Regions from separate parts of the Streptomyces sp. NPDC026515 genome, predicted to be linked through region 1. Evidence: predicted binding sites of a transcription regulator. Region 1 holds the regulator's gene; the other holds the start of a gene.

The links. The regulator HspR, encoded in region 1, represses chaperone genes until heat shock. The targets are predictions, from matches to a motif close to TTGAGNNNNNNNNNCTCAA.
Region 2: lon (endopeptidase La) is a predicted target of HspR. The motif match lies at 4,085-4,103, and genes of this name have one in related genera.

The regions. Positions count from the first base shown of each region.
Region 1 covers NZ_JBVHQD010000030.1:50,182-56,445, reverse strand. Annotated here, with positions in the region: gene ACZ4O3_RS40055 (PA14 domain-containing protein) at 1-2,198, shown strand, start outside; gene ACZ4O3_RS40050 (heat shock protein transcriptional repressor HspR) at 2,256-2,702, opposite strand; gene dnaJ (molecular chaperone DnaJ) at 2,708-3,883, opposite strand; gene grpE (nucleotide exchange factor GrpE) at 3,920-4,579, opposite strand; gene dnaK (molecular chaperone DnaK) at 4,576-6,264, opposite strand, start outside.
Region 2 covers NZ_JBVHQD010000002.1:384,348-390,611, forward strand. Annotated here, with positions in the region: gene ACZ4O3_RS05185 (HAMP domain-containing sensor histidine kinase) at 1-499, opposite strand, end outside; gene ACZ4O3_RS05190 (response regulator transcription factor) at 496-1,236, opposite strand; gene ACZ4O3_RS05195 (spermine/spermidine synthase domain-containing protein) at 1,347-2,045, opposite strand; gene ACZ4O3_RS05200 (rhomboid-like protein) at 2,302-3,051, shown strand; gene ACZ4O3_RS05205 (GNAT family N-acetyltransferase) at 3,122-3,931, opposite strand; gene lon (endopeptidase La) at 4,126-6,264, shown strand, end outside.

The DNA.
Region 1 (6,264 bases):
GCCTGCCGAAGGACACCTTCGGCGTCCGCTGGACGGTGACCCGCGACTTCGGCTCCGGCGGCCCCTTCGCCCTCGCCGTCTCCGGACTCGACGGCATCCGGGTGTACGTCGACGGCGGCCGCAAGATCGACCTGTGGAAGAACACGACCGGCACGGTGAGCAGGACCGTCAACGTCACGATCCCCAAGGGCAGGCACACCCTGCGGATCGACTACGTCAACTGGACCGGCGCCGCCAAGGTCAAGTTCACCTACACGCCCCGCACTTCGGCGAGCACCGACAAGGTCAGACCGCTCACGCCGAGCGGCACCTCCCTCTCGTACGACACGGGCACCGGCAAGGCGAAACTCACCTGGTCGAGGAACAAGGAACTGGACCTGGCGGGCTACCGGGTCTACCGGCGCGTCAAGGGCTCCTCCTTCGGCAGCAGGCCCCTGGCCACGACCGCCTCCACCACGTACACCGACACCCCGCCGAAGACCGGCGCCACCTACTACTACGAGGTCCGCGCCCACGACAAGGCGGGCAACCAGTCCGCCGGCAGCGCCGACCTGGGCGTCACCACGCCCGACAGGACCCCGCCCGCCGCGCCGTTCGTCGAGATGGACAGCTGCCCGGCCGACCAGCCCCACCCGGGCCCCGAACTCGTCACGACCGCCGAGAACGCGGCGGACATCGCGATGTACGAGATGCAGCGGCAAAACCCGGTCACCGGCGGCTGGACCACCGTGTACACGGGTACCAAGGGCGCGATCTGCGACACCGGTTACCCGGCCGACGGCAGCAAGGTCACCTACCGGGGCCGGGCCCGCGACGCCGCCGGGAACTGGTCCGTGTACTCGGCCGCCGCCACGTTCACCACCAGCGACCGGACGCCTCCGGCGACCGCGGCCGACGCCCGGTCGGAGTACCGCTCGGGCGTGCCCCACCTGGTGTGGTCCCCGGTCGGCGGCGCCGTCTCCTACCAGGTCCTCCAGTACGACCCGGCGACCGGCGGCTATGTCGACGCCCTGCCCGGCACCGGCACCGCCGTCCACACCACGAAGGCCACCGACGTCGTCCCGCTGCAGCGGCTCGCGGTCGCCGACGGCTACCGGTACGCGGTGCGCTCGGTGGACGCGGCGGGCAACGCCGCCGCCCCCGTGGAGGTCACGCTGACGATGGCGGACCGCACGGAGGCCGTGCCCTCCTTCCGGACCAGCGCGAGCCGGTTCGACGAGGGCGTGATGGTCGAGTGGAGCAGCGCCGACCCGTGGACCTTCGGCGAGGACCGGCCGCTGCTCACCTACCGGGTCGTCCGCACCGACAGGGCGACCGGTGTCAGCAGCACCGTGACCGGGTGCAAGCCGAACGACTCGCGGGACCTGCCGCTGACGGACCCTTACACCTACTGGACCTGGACCGGCGACGACGCCCCGGCGTACGCCGGGGACCGGCAGATCAACGGCTCCTGCTGGGACGTCTCCGGCGCGTCCGAGACGACGTACGACTACACGGTCGTGACGATCGACCCGTACGGCCACGAGTCGCGGCCCGGTCCGGCCGCCACGGCGACCACGCCGGACACCGTGCGCCCGGGTCCGGTGGAGGACCTGACGGCCGACCCCGTCCCGCTGGGCGTCCGCCTGACCTGGACGCCGCCCGCCGACGACGACGTGACCGAGTACTACGTGTGGCAGGGCACGACCGACCCGGACACCGGCGAGACGGTCTGGAAGAAGAACTGCTGGACCTCGAACTCGTCCGAGACCGGGATCATCTGCCCGACCGTCCCCGACGGCGCCACCCACGTCTACCGTGTGGCCGCCGCGGACGGTTTCTACCAGTACGGGAACGAGGGCCCCGACTTCTTCCACACCGCGACCGTCTCGGTCGACCTGCCGGACACCCGGCCGCCCGGCTGGACCACGACCAGTGTCCGTGCGGACCGTTACCCGGAGCTGTACGTCGACTGCTCGCAGAGCTCCGGCCTCGGCGACTGCTCCCGGTTCGCCGCCTACCGCGTGGAGCGCTGGGACCCCGCCACGGCCGCCTACGTCACCCTCTCCGAGGGCCCGGCGGGCAGCACCTCGTTCTTCATGGACACCACCGTGTCCGGGGACGAGCTGGGCCTCCACTACTACCGGGTCGTCCGCCTGGACGCCTCCGGTGCCGAGGCGTCGGTCACCGAGGCGGCCTACGGCATCTGGGACTACTGACCGCACGCCGAAGGGGCCCGGAGGACATGTCCTCCGGGCCCCTTCGCGCAAGTACCGCTAGTCCTTGGCCTTCTTCGGCCGCCACACCACCAGCGCGCTGGTCTGCTGGACCTCCTGGTACGGGACCAGGTCGCGGCGGTAGGAGGCGTGCACCGCCGCCTCCCGCTGCCGCATCGCGGCCGCGGCGCCGTCCAGGGCCGCCTCCATCTCGGCCACGCGGGCCTGGAGCGCGGCGACCTGGTTCTCCAGTTCGATGATGCGCTTGATGCCGGCCAGGTTGATGCCCTCGTCCTGCGACAACGCCTGCACCTGGCGGAGCAGTTCGATGTCGCGGGCCGAGTAACGGCGCCCCCGCCCGGCCGTGCGGTCCGGGGAGACCAGGCCGAGGCGGTCGTACTGGCGCAGCGTCTGCGGGTGCAGTCCGGAGAGCTGGGCCGCCACCGAGATGACGTAGACCGGGGTCTCCTCGGTCAGTTCATACGGATTGCGTCGACGGCCGTCCATCTCTGTCATGCTCCCTTCGCAGCCTCGAACAGCTCGGCCCGCGGGTCCTCACCCGCGGTCGCCTCGCGATACGCCTCCAGCGCGTCACGAGCATTCCCCGACAGGTCCTTCGGAACACTCACCTCGACGGTGACCAGGAGGTCGCCGCGGGTGCCGTCCTTGCGGACCGCGCCCTTGCCACGGGCGCGCATGGTGCGGCCGTTGGGCGTGCCCGGGGGCAGCTTCAGGGTGACCGGCGGTCCGCCCAGGGTGGGCACCCTGACCTCGCCGCCGAGCGCCGCCTCGGTGAAGGTCACCGGGACGGTCACCGTGAGGTTGTCCTCCTTGCGGCCGAACACCGGGTGGGTGTCGACGTGGACCATGACGTACAGGTCACCGGCCGGGCCACCGCGTTCGCCGGGTGCGCCCTTGCCGCGCAGACGGATGCGCTGACCGTCCGTCACCCCGGCGGGGATGCGGACCTGCATGGTCCGGGACGACTTGGCGCGGCCGCTGCCCTTGCAGTCCGGGCAGGGGTTCTCCGCGATCAGGCCGCGGCCCTTGCAGTCGGGGCAGGGGTCGGTGAGCGAGAACCCGCCCCCGGATCCCCGCGCCACCTGGCCGGTGCCGACGCAGGTCGGGCACACGCGCGGTGTGCCGTTCACGTCGCCGGTGCCCGAACAGGCCTTGCAGGGTGCCTGCGAGGACATCCGCAGCGGGACCGTGGCGCCCTCGATGGCCTCCGTGAAGCTGAGCGTGACCTCGGACTCGATGTCCTGGCCGCGCCGCGGCTGGGTGCGCGCGCCCGCGCCGCCGCCCCGGTTGAACAGGCCCCCCAGGACGTCACTGAAGCCGCCGCCGCCCCCGCCGAAGCCGCCGCTCTGGGGGTTGCCCCCGAAGAGGTCGCCCAGGTCGAAGTTGAAGTTGCCGCCGCCCGCGCCCGGCCCCGGGCGGAAGCCGCCGTTGCCGAAGAGGGCGCGTGCCTCGTCGTACTCCTTGCGCTTCTTGGGGTCGCCGAGTATGTCGTTCGCCTCGGAGATCTCCTTGAAGCGCTCCTCGGCCTTGGCGTTGCCCTTGTTGGCGTCCGGGTGGAACTCGCGGGCGAGCTTCCGGTACGCCTTCTTGATCTCGGCCTCGGTGGCGTCCTTGGGGACGCCGAGGACCTTGTAGTAGTCCTTCTCGATGAAGTCCTTGGTGCTCATCCCCGACGCCCCTCCTTCCGCGTGCTACCTACGACTTCAGCCCTCCTCAGGGCCGTTGTCCTTCTCGTCCCCGGCCCCCGGTGCCTCTTCGGACCCGTCGGCCTTCGCCGCCGTCGCTCCCGGCTGCGGTTCGGCGACCGCCACCCGCGCGGGGCGGATGGTGCGCTCGCCGATGCGATACCCGGGCTGCAGAATCGCCACGCACGTCGTCTCGGTGACGTCCGGCGCGTAGCTGTGCATCAGCGCCTCGTGGATCGTCGGGTCGAAGGGCTCGCCCTCCTTGCCGAACTGCTGGAGCCCCATCTTCGCCGCGACCGTCTCGAGCGACTCGGCCACCGACTTGAAACCGCCGACCAGTTCGCCGTGTTCCCGGGCGCGGCCGATGTCGTCGAGCACCGGGAGGAGCTCGGTCAGGAGGTTCGCGATGGCGACCTCCCGGACCGTGATCCGGTCGCGCTCCACCCGTCGGCGGTAGTTCTGGTACTCGGCCTGCAGTCGCTGGAGGTCCGCGGTGCGCTCACCGAGCGCGGTGCGCACCTGGTCCAGCTGTGCCGTCAGACCGGCCAGTTCGCTTGCGTTTGCGTCCCCGGCCGGGGCCGCCCCCTGTGTGGGAGCGGCCTTCGGCTCGGCGTCGTCGGAGGTGGCGCCGGAGGGGACGTCGGGCTTCTCCTCGAAGCCCGGGGTCTCCTCCGTCACGCGGCACCGTCCTTGCGCTCGTCGTCGACGATCTCGGCGTCCACCACGTCGTCGGCGTCACCGGCAGCGGCGTCCGCGGGACCGCCGGCGGCCTGCGAGGCCTGGGCGTCGGCGTACATGGCCTGGCCCAGCTTCTGGGAGACGGCCGCGACCTTCTCGGTGGCGGTGCGGATCTCGGCGGTGTCCTCGCCCTTGAGCGTCTCCTTCAGCTCGGCGAGCGCGGCCTCGACCTCGGTCTTGATCTCGCCCGGGACCTTGTCCTCGTTGTCCTTGAGGAACTTCTCGGTCTGGTAGACGAGCTGCTCGCCCTGGTTACGGGTCTCGGCGGCCTCGCGGCGGCGGTGGTCCTCCTCCGCGTACTGCTCGGCCTCCTGGCGCATCCGGTCGACCTCGTCCTTCGGCAGCGAGGAGCCGCCGGTGACGGTCATCTTCTGCTCCTTGCCCGTGCCGAGGTCCTTCGCGGTCACGTGCATGATGCCGTTGGCGTCGATGTCGAAGGCGACCTCGATCTGCGGGACACCGCGCGGGGCCGGCGGCAGACCGGTCAGCTCGAACATCCCGAGCTTCTTGTTGTACGCCGCGATCTCGCGCTCGCCCTGGTAGACCTGGATCTGCACGGAGGGCTGGTTGTCCTCGGCGGTGGTGAAGATCTCGGACCGCTTGGTCGGGATCGTCGTGTTCCGCTCGATGAGCTTGGTCATGATGCCGCCCTTGGTCTCGATGCCGAGGGACAGCGGGGTCACGTCGAGGAGCAGGACGTCCTTGACCTCACCCTTGAGGACACCGGCCTGCAGGGCGGCGCCGATGGCGACGACCTCGTCCGGGTTGACGCCCTTGTTGGCGTCCTTGCCGCCGGTCAGCTCCTTGACGAGCTCGGCCACGGCGGGCATACGGGTGGAGCCGCCGACGAGGACGACGTGGTCGATCTCGCCGAGCTGGATGCCGGCGTCCTTGATCACGTTGTGGAACGGCGTCTTGCAGCGCTCCAGCAGGTCCGCGGTCAGCTGCTGGAACTGAGCGCGGGTCAGCTTCTCGTCCAGGTGCAGCGGGCCCTCGGCGGACGCCGTGATGTAAGGCAGGTTGATCGAGGTCTCGGTGGACGAGGACAGCTCGATCTTGGCCTTCTCGGCGGCCTCACGGAGGCGCTGGAGGGCCATCTTGTCCTTGCCGAGGTCCACGCCGTGACCGGCGGCGAACTGCTTGACCAGGTAGTCGACGACGCGCTGGTCCCAGTCGTCACCACCGAGGTGGTTGTCGCCGTTGGTGGCCTTCACCTCGACGACGCCGTCACCGATCTCCAGGAGGGACACGTCGAAGGTGCCGCCGCCGAGGTCGAAGACGAGGATCGTCTGGTCGTCCTTGTCGAGGCCGTAGGCGAGCGCGGCCGCGGTGGGCTCGTTGACGATGCGCAGGACGTTCAGACCCGCGATCTCGCCGGCCTCCTTCGTCGCCTGGCGCTCGGAGTCGTTGAAGTAGGCCGGGACGGTGATGACCGCGTCGGTCACCTTCTCACCCAGGTAGGCCTCCGCGTCCCGCTTCAGCTTCTGCAGGATGAACGCGGAGATCTGCTGCGGGTTGAAGTCCTTCCCGTCCAGCTGGATCTTCCAGTCGGTGCCCATGTGACGCTTCACGGACCGGATGGTGCGGTCCACGTTGGTGACCGCCTGACGCTTGGCGACCTCGCC
Region 2 (6,264 bases), on a different contig from region 1:
CCGTGCGCATGGTCTCGGTGTCCGGCTCGGCGATCCCGTCGACGACGTTCTCCAGGACGGCCCGCAGGCCCGCGATGGGCGTGCGCAGTTCGTGCGAGACGTTCGCCACCAGCTCCTTGCGCTGGCGGTCCTGGGCCTCCAGCTCGTCGGCCATGACGTTGATCGTCTCGGCCAGGTCGCCCAGCTCGTCCCGGCGGTTCTCGCGTACCCGGCGCGTGTAGTCGCCCTGCGAGATGGACCGGGCCACTGCGTTCATGTCGTCCAGCGGCGCGGTGAGCGAATGCGCCACGAACTGCGTTATCAGCAGCGTGGCGATCATCGAGAAGACCGTGATGAAGCGCAGCTCCGTCTTGGTGTGCACCGCGATCATCGACAGACCCGTGGTGATCAGGACCGAGACGACGACCAGCGCGCCGAGCTTGGTCTTGATCGAGAACGGGCGCACGGTGCCCCAGGGCTCCTCCCCGGGGCCTCTCGGTCCGGCCGGCCCGGCGGTCATGGCGTCGGTGTCTCCAGTGCGTAGCCCACCCCGTGCACGGTGCGGATCCGCTCGGCACCGATCTTCCGGCGCAGCGCCTTGATGTGGCTGTCGACCGTGCGGGTGCCGGAGGCGTCCGCCCAGTCCCAGACCTCGGCGAGCAGCTGCTCACGGGAGAGCACCGCGCGCGGGGTGTTGGCCAGGCACACCAGCAGGTCGAACTCGGTCGGCGTGAGGTGCACGTCCTCGCTGCGCACCCGCACCCGGCGCTGTGCGTGGTCGATCTCCAGCTCGCCGAGGCGCAGGATGCCGGACCGGGGGGTGGAGGCCGCGACGGCCGCCCGCTCCACCCGGCGCAGCAGTACGTGCACCCGGGCCGCCAGTTCCCGCATGGAGAACGGCTTGGTCATGTAGTCGTCGGCGCCGACCCCGAGGCCGACCAGCATGTCGGTCTCGTCGTCGCGCGCGGTGAGCATCAGCACCGGCACCGGCCGCTGGGCCTGCACGCGACGGCAGACCTCCAGACCGTCGAAGCCGGGCAGCATGATGTCGAGGATCAGCAGATCGGGCTGCCAGGCCTCGGCGGTGTCGACGGCCGCGGGCCCGTCTCCCGCCGTTTGCACGAGAAATCCCTCGGCGCGCAGGCGGGCCGCGATGGCGTCGACGATCGTGGCGTCGTCCTCGACGACCAGAACCCGGCGCTGAGCGCCCGGAGTAGCCGTCGCCGTGCCGTTGTGGGAGGTGTGTGTCTGCTCCATCGCCCGCCCCTGTGTGCTTTCCGGAACCAGTGGGGTGATCCCATGACTGCGATTGACGCTTGAATGATCCGCGTCAGGGATGCACATTACGGGGACAGACGGCGCACTCGCTATCCAGGGCGGACGGCAAGGTGAACGACGTCCGGAACGCCCCGGGCAACCGGGATCTCTTCGGTACGCACCTGTTTGAACCCGGCATTCCGCAAGGTTTCCTCGAATTCGGCGGAGGGCTTGGCGGACCACACGGCGAGTACCCCGTCCGGTCTCAACACCCTTGCGCAGCTTGCGAGTCCGGCCGGTGAGTAGAGGCCCTCGTTGTCCTCGTCGACGGTCCAGCCGGGGCCGTTGTCGATGTCGAGGCACAGCGCGTCGAATGTGTCGGAAGTCTCATTGACGTACGCGACCAGATCGGCCTCGACGATCTCCGTGCGCGGATCGGCGAACGCGCGCCCGGAGAGCGGGGACAGCGGGCCGTCCCGGTGCCAGCCGATCACGGCCGGCTCCCGCTCCACGACCGTGATCCGGCCCCAGCGGGGGTCCCGCGCGGCGTGTGCGAGCGAGAACCCGACGCCGAGCCCGCCGATCAGCACGGCCGGCCCCGCGCGTCCGTCCAGCGCCTCCCGGGCGGCGTCCACGAGCAGCCGTTCCGAGCGGCCGTCGGAGGTGTCCATCAGGAAGCAGCCGTTGGCGATGATCTGCAGCAGTCCGCCGTGTCTGCGCAGGACCACCTCGCCGTACGGCCCCTCGCGCCGGTCCAGGACCACGGGAGGACCGTCGTCCGCGGAAGTCGTGCCCTTGATGTCCGCCATGCCGGCCATCCTGCCCCAACAGGGCTTTGCGGCCACGCGAATTACGGGTGCCGTACAGCCCTCGGGGAGTCACTCGTTCGAGGGGTCGCCCGGCGCTTCGCGGCCGTCGGGGGCCCCGGACGGCTCATATGGTCCTCCCGGCTTCCCGTGGTTCTTCGGAAAATCCTGTGAATCGCTCGCCGGGTGGCCTCGGTCATAGACAGCGGCCCGGGGGAGTGCGAAGGCTGGCGAGGTGAAACGGAAGGAGCGCCTCACCGTGGAACGGACCGTGCCGGCGGCCCCCCTGCTGGACGGGGTGCCGCGGCAGCGCGGCCCGGTCGCGGTCCTCGGCGCGACCATCACGCGCCCCGCCCCGCGGGTGCGGCCCTGGCGGCTGCTGCCCACTCCCACCGGCACACCGGTCACCTTCGGCTACACGGTGATCCTGGCGCTCACCTCGCTCTTCGCCGAGTTCGCCGGCCCCGGCCTGCTGCACGCCGTCTACCAGGACTCCAGCACCGACGTCGCCCACCTCGTGCGTACCCCGGTCTTCGTCCTGCTGGCCAGCGCCCTGTGGGTGGCCGGCGGTCTGCTCTCCCCCTACGCCCTCGCCTTCGTGCTCGTCCTCACCGCGCTGGAGCGGCGGACCGGGGGCGCCCGGGCGATCCTGGTCTTCCTGGCGGGCCATGTGCTGGCCACCCTCGCCACCGAGGTCCCGGTCGGCCTCGCGGTCCTGGCCGGCCATCTCCCCGACACCTCCCTGCACCGCCTCGACTACGGCATCAGCTTCGGCGTGGCCGCCAGCATCGGCGCCCTCTGCGGCCTGCTCACCCCCTGGCTGCGCTGGCCCCTGCTCACCCTGGTCGGCTGCGGCCTCGTCGCGGACCTCATCGCCTTCGAGGACCCGATGACCGACTGGGGGCATCTGATCTCGCTGGGCATCGGGACGGCGCTGTGGCCGGTGGTACGGCGCTGGCACCGGGAGCGGCGGCAGGCCCCGGTCCCGGCCGGCGGCACCGCCGTATGACCCGCCGGTGGTGCGGCGGTGCCCGCGCGCGGTCGTGGCCGTGGCGGTGGGCGCCTGGGGGCGGGGAGGGTCAGCCGGCCGGGGTCCAGACGTACGGGGTCGTCGTCGTCACGGCCCTGAAGCCCAGCCGCCGCAGGATCGGGGCGCTGTCGTCCGAGGCCTCCACGAGGAGGTAGGGGGTGTTCCTGGCCGCCGCCCGGGCCGCCCGCAGGGCCACCAGCGCACGGTAGACGCCCCTGCCGCGCCACTCGGCCAGCGTGGACCCGCCCAGCAGCATGGCGAAGTCGGTGCCGGGCCGGAAGGCCACCCAGGCCGCCGAGACGACCTCGCCGGCCGCCTCGGCCACGTACACCTCGTTGTCGTCGGGCTCGACGGTGAGCCGGCCCCTGAGGTATCCGGCGATCCACGCCATGTCCTCGCCCCACACCGCCGTCTCCAGTGCGGCTATGCGGTCCAGGTCCGTGTCGGCGGTGACCCGGCGCAGCGCCACCTCGGGCGGCGGCGCCGGGGACCCTGCGGCGAGGTCCTCGGCCGGGGCGATCACGACCGTCTCCCGCGGCTCGGGCACGAAGCCGGCCGCGCGCAGCCGGTCGGGGAGGTCCGCCGGGTCGTCGTGCCCGCGCGTCTTCCACTCCACCGCCTCGCCGCGCGCCGCGAAGAAGTCCCGCTGCCGGGCGATCAGCGCGTCCAGCTCCGGGCCGCGCACGCCGCCCCAGTCGCGCGGTCCGGTCACGAACCCCCGGTGCTGGCCCACGACCCGGAGGACGGGGCCGTCGTGCTGGTAGGTGATCCCGGGCGCGGGGACCGGCTGGACGGCGCGCATCTGGGAGTCGTAGGCGGCCAGCAGGGCCGCGTCGGTCTCGGTCTCGTTGTCGGTCATCGGCCGACCGTACGGGGAATGAGCCCGTGCCGATCAACTGTTTTCCGGTCGTGGCGGCGGCTGTTCTCCCGGCCGTGCGCCCGGCACGGCCAGGTCGGTGAGCGATCGCTCACAGCGAACGCACCCCTGGGAACATTCGGTGGCTCACATGCATTGAGTCGGCATAGCTCAAGTTCAGTGCCGAAAGGGAGATCATGGCTTCGACGTCCGCATCACTCACCCTCCCTGTGCTGCCGCTCGACGACGAGGTCGTGCTGCCCGGGATGGTGGTCCCGCTGGACCTCAAGGACCCCGATGTACGTGCCGCCGTGGAGGCCGCCCAGGCCGCCGCCCGCAACGAGCCCGGCAAGCCCAGGGTGCTCCTGGTGCCGCGGGTCGACGGGACCTACCCGGGCACCGGTGTGCTCGGCACCGTGGAGCAGGTCGGCCGGCTGGCCGACGGTGATCCCGGCGCGCTGATCCGCGGCCGTCACCGCGTGCGCATCGGCGCCGGCACCACCGGCCCGGGTGCCGCCCTGTGGGTGGAGGGCACCCGCATCGAGGAGAACGTTCCGGAACCGGTGCCCGGTCACGTCACCGAACTGGTCAAGGAGTACAAGGCCCTCGCCACCGCCTGGCTGCGCAAGCGCGCCGCCTGGCAGGTCGTGGACCGGGTGCAGGCCATCGACGACGTCTCCGCGCTCGCCGACAACTCGGGTTACTCGCCGTTCCTGACCACCGAGCAGAAGATCGAGCTGCTGGAGACCGCCGACCCGGTCGCCCGGCTGAAGCTCGCCACCCAGCAGCTGCGCGACCACCTGGCCGAGCAGGACGTGGCCGAGACGATCGCCAAGGACGTCCAGGAGGGCGTCGACAAGCAGCAGCGCGAGTTCCTGCTCCGCCGCCAGCTCGAAGCGGTCCGCAAGGAGCTGCGCGAGCTGAACGGCGACGCCGCCAAGGACGGCGAGGAGTCCGACGACTACCGCGCCCGGGTGGAGGCGGCCGACCTGCCGGAGAAGGTCCGCGAGGCCGCCCTCAAGGAGGTCGACAAGCTGGAGCGGTCCAGCGACCAGTCGCCCGAGGGCTCGTGGATCCGGACCTGGCTGGACACCGTCCTGGAACTGCCGTGGAACGAGCGCACCGAGGACCAGTACGACATCCAGGGTGCCAAGGCGGTCCTGGACGCCGAGCACGCCGGCCTGGAGGACGTGAAGGAGCGGATCACCGAGTACCTGGCGGTACGCAAGCGCCGCAGCGACCGGGGCCTCGGCGTCATCGGCGGGCGCCGTGGCGGTGCCGTGCTGGCGCTCGTCGGTCCGCCCGGTGTCGGTAAGACCTCGCTCGGTGAGTCCGTCGCGCACGCGATGGGACGGAAGTTCGTCCGGGTCGCCCTCGGCGGTGTCCGGGACGAGGCCGAGATCCGCGGTCACCGGCGTACCTACGTGGGCGCGCTGCCCGGTCGGATCGTCAGGGCGGTCAAGGAGGCCGGTTCGATGAACCCGGTCGTCCTGCTCGACGAGATCGACAAGGTGGGCTCCGACTTCCGGGGCGACCCGGCGGCCGCCCTGCTCGAGGTGCTCGACCCGGCGCAGAACCACACCTTCCGCGACCACTACCTGGAAGTCGAACTCGACCTGTCCGACGTCGTCTTCCTGGCCACCGCCAACGTCCTGGAGGCCATCCCGGAGGCCCTGCTCGACCGCATGGAGCTGGTCCGGCTGGACGGCTACACCGAGGACGAGAAGGTCGTCATCGCCCGCGACCACCTGCTCCCGCGCCAGCTGGAGCGGGCCGGCCTCGGCGCGGACGAGGTGGCCCTCGACGAGAGCGCGCTGCGCAAGCTCGCCGGGGAGTACACCCGGGAGGCGGGCGTGCGCACCCTGGAGCGGTCGATCGCCCGGCTGCTGCGCAAGGTCGCTGCCCAGCACGAACTGGGCGAGCGGACGCTGCCTTTCACGATCAGGGACGAGGACCTGAGGGACCTGATCGGGCGGCCGCACCACGTGCCCGAGTCCGCCCAGGACCCGGCCGAGCGCCGTACGGCGGTCCCGGGTGTGGCGACCGGGCTCGCGGTCACCGGAGCGGGCGGCGACGTCCTCTTCGTGGAGGCGTCGCTGGCCGACCCGGAGACGGGCGCGGCGGGTCTGACCCTGACCGGCCAGCTGGGTGACGTGATGAAGGAGAGCGCGCAGATCGCCCTGTCCTTCCTCCGCTCGCACGGCGCCGAACTGGAACTCCCGGTCGCCGACCTCAAGGAGCGGGGCGTGCACATCCACTTCCCGGCGGGCGCGGTCCCCAAGGACGGCCCGAGCGCCGGCGTCACCATGACGACGGCCCTCGCGTCCCTCCTGTCC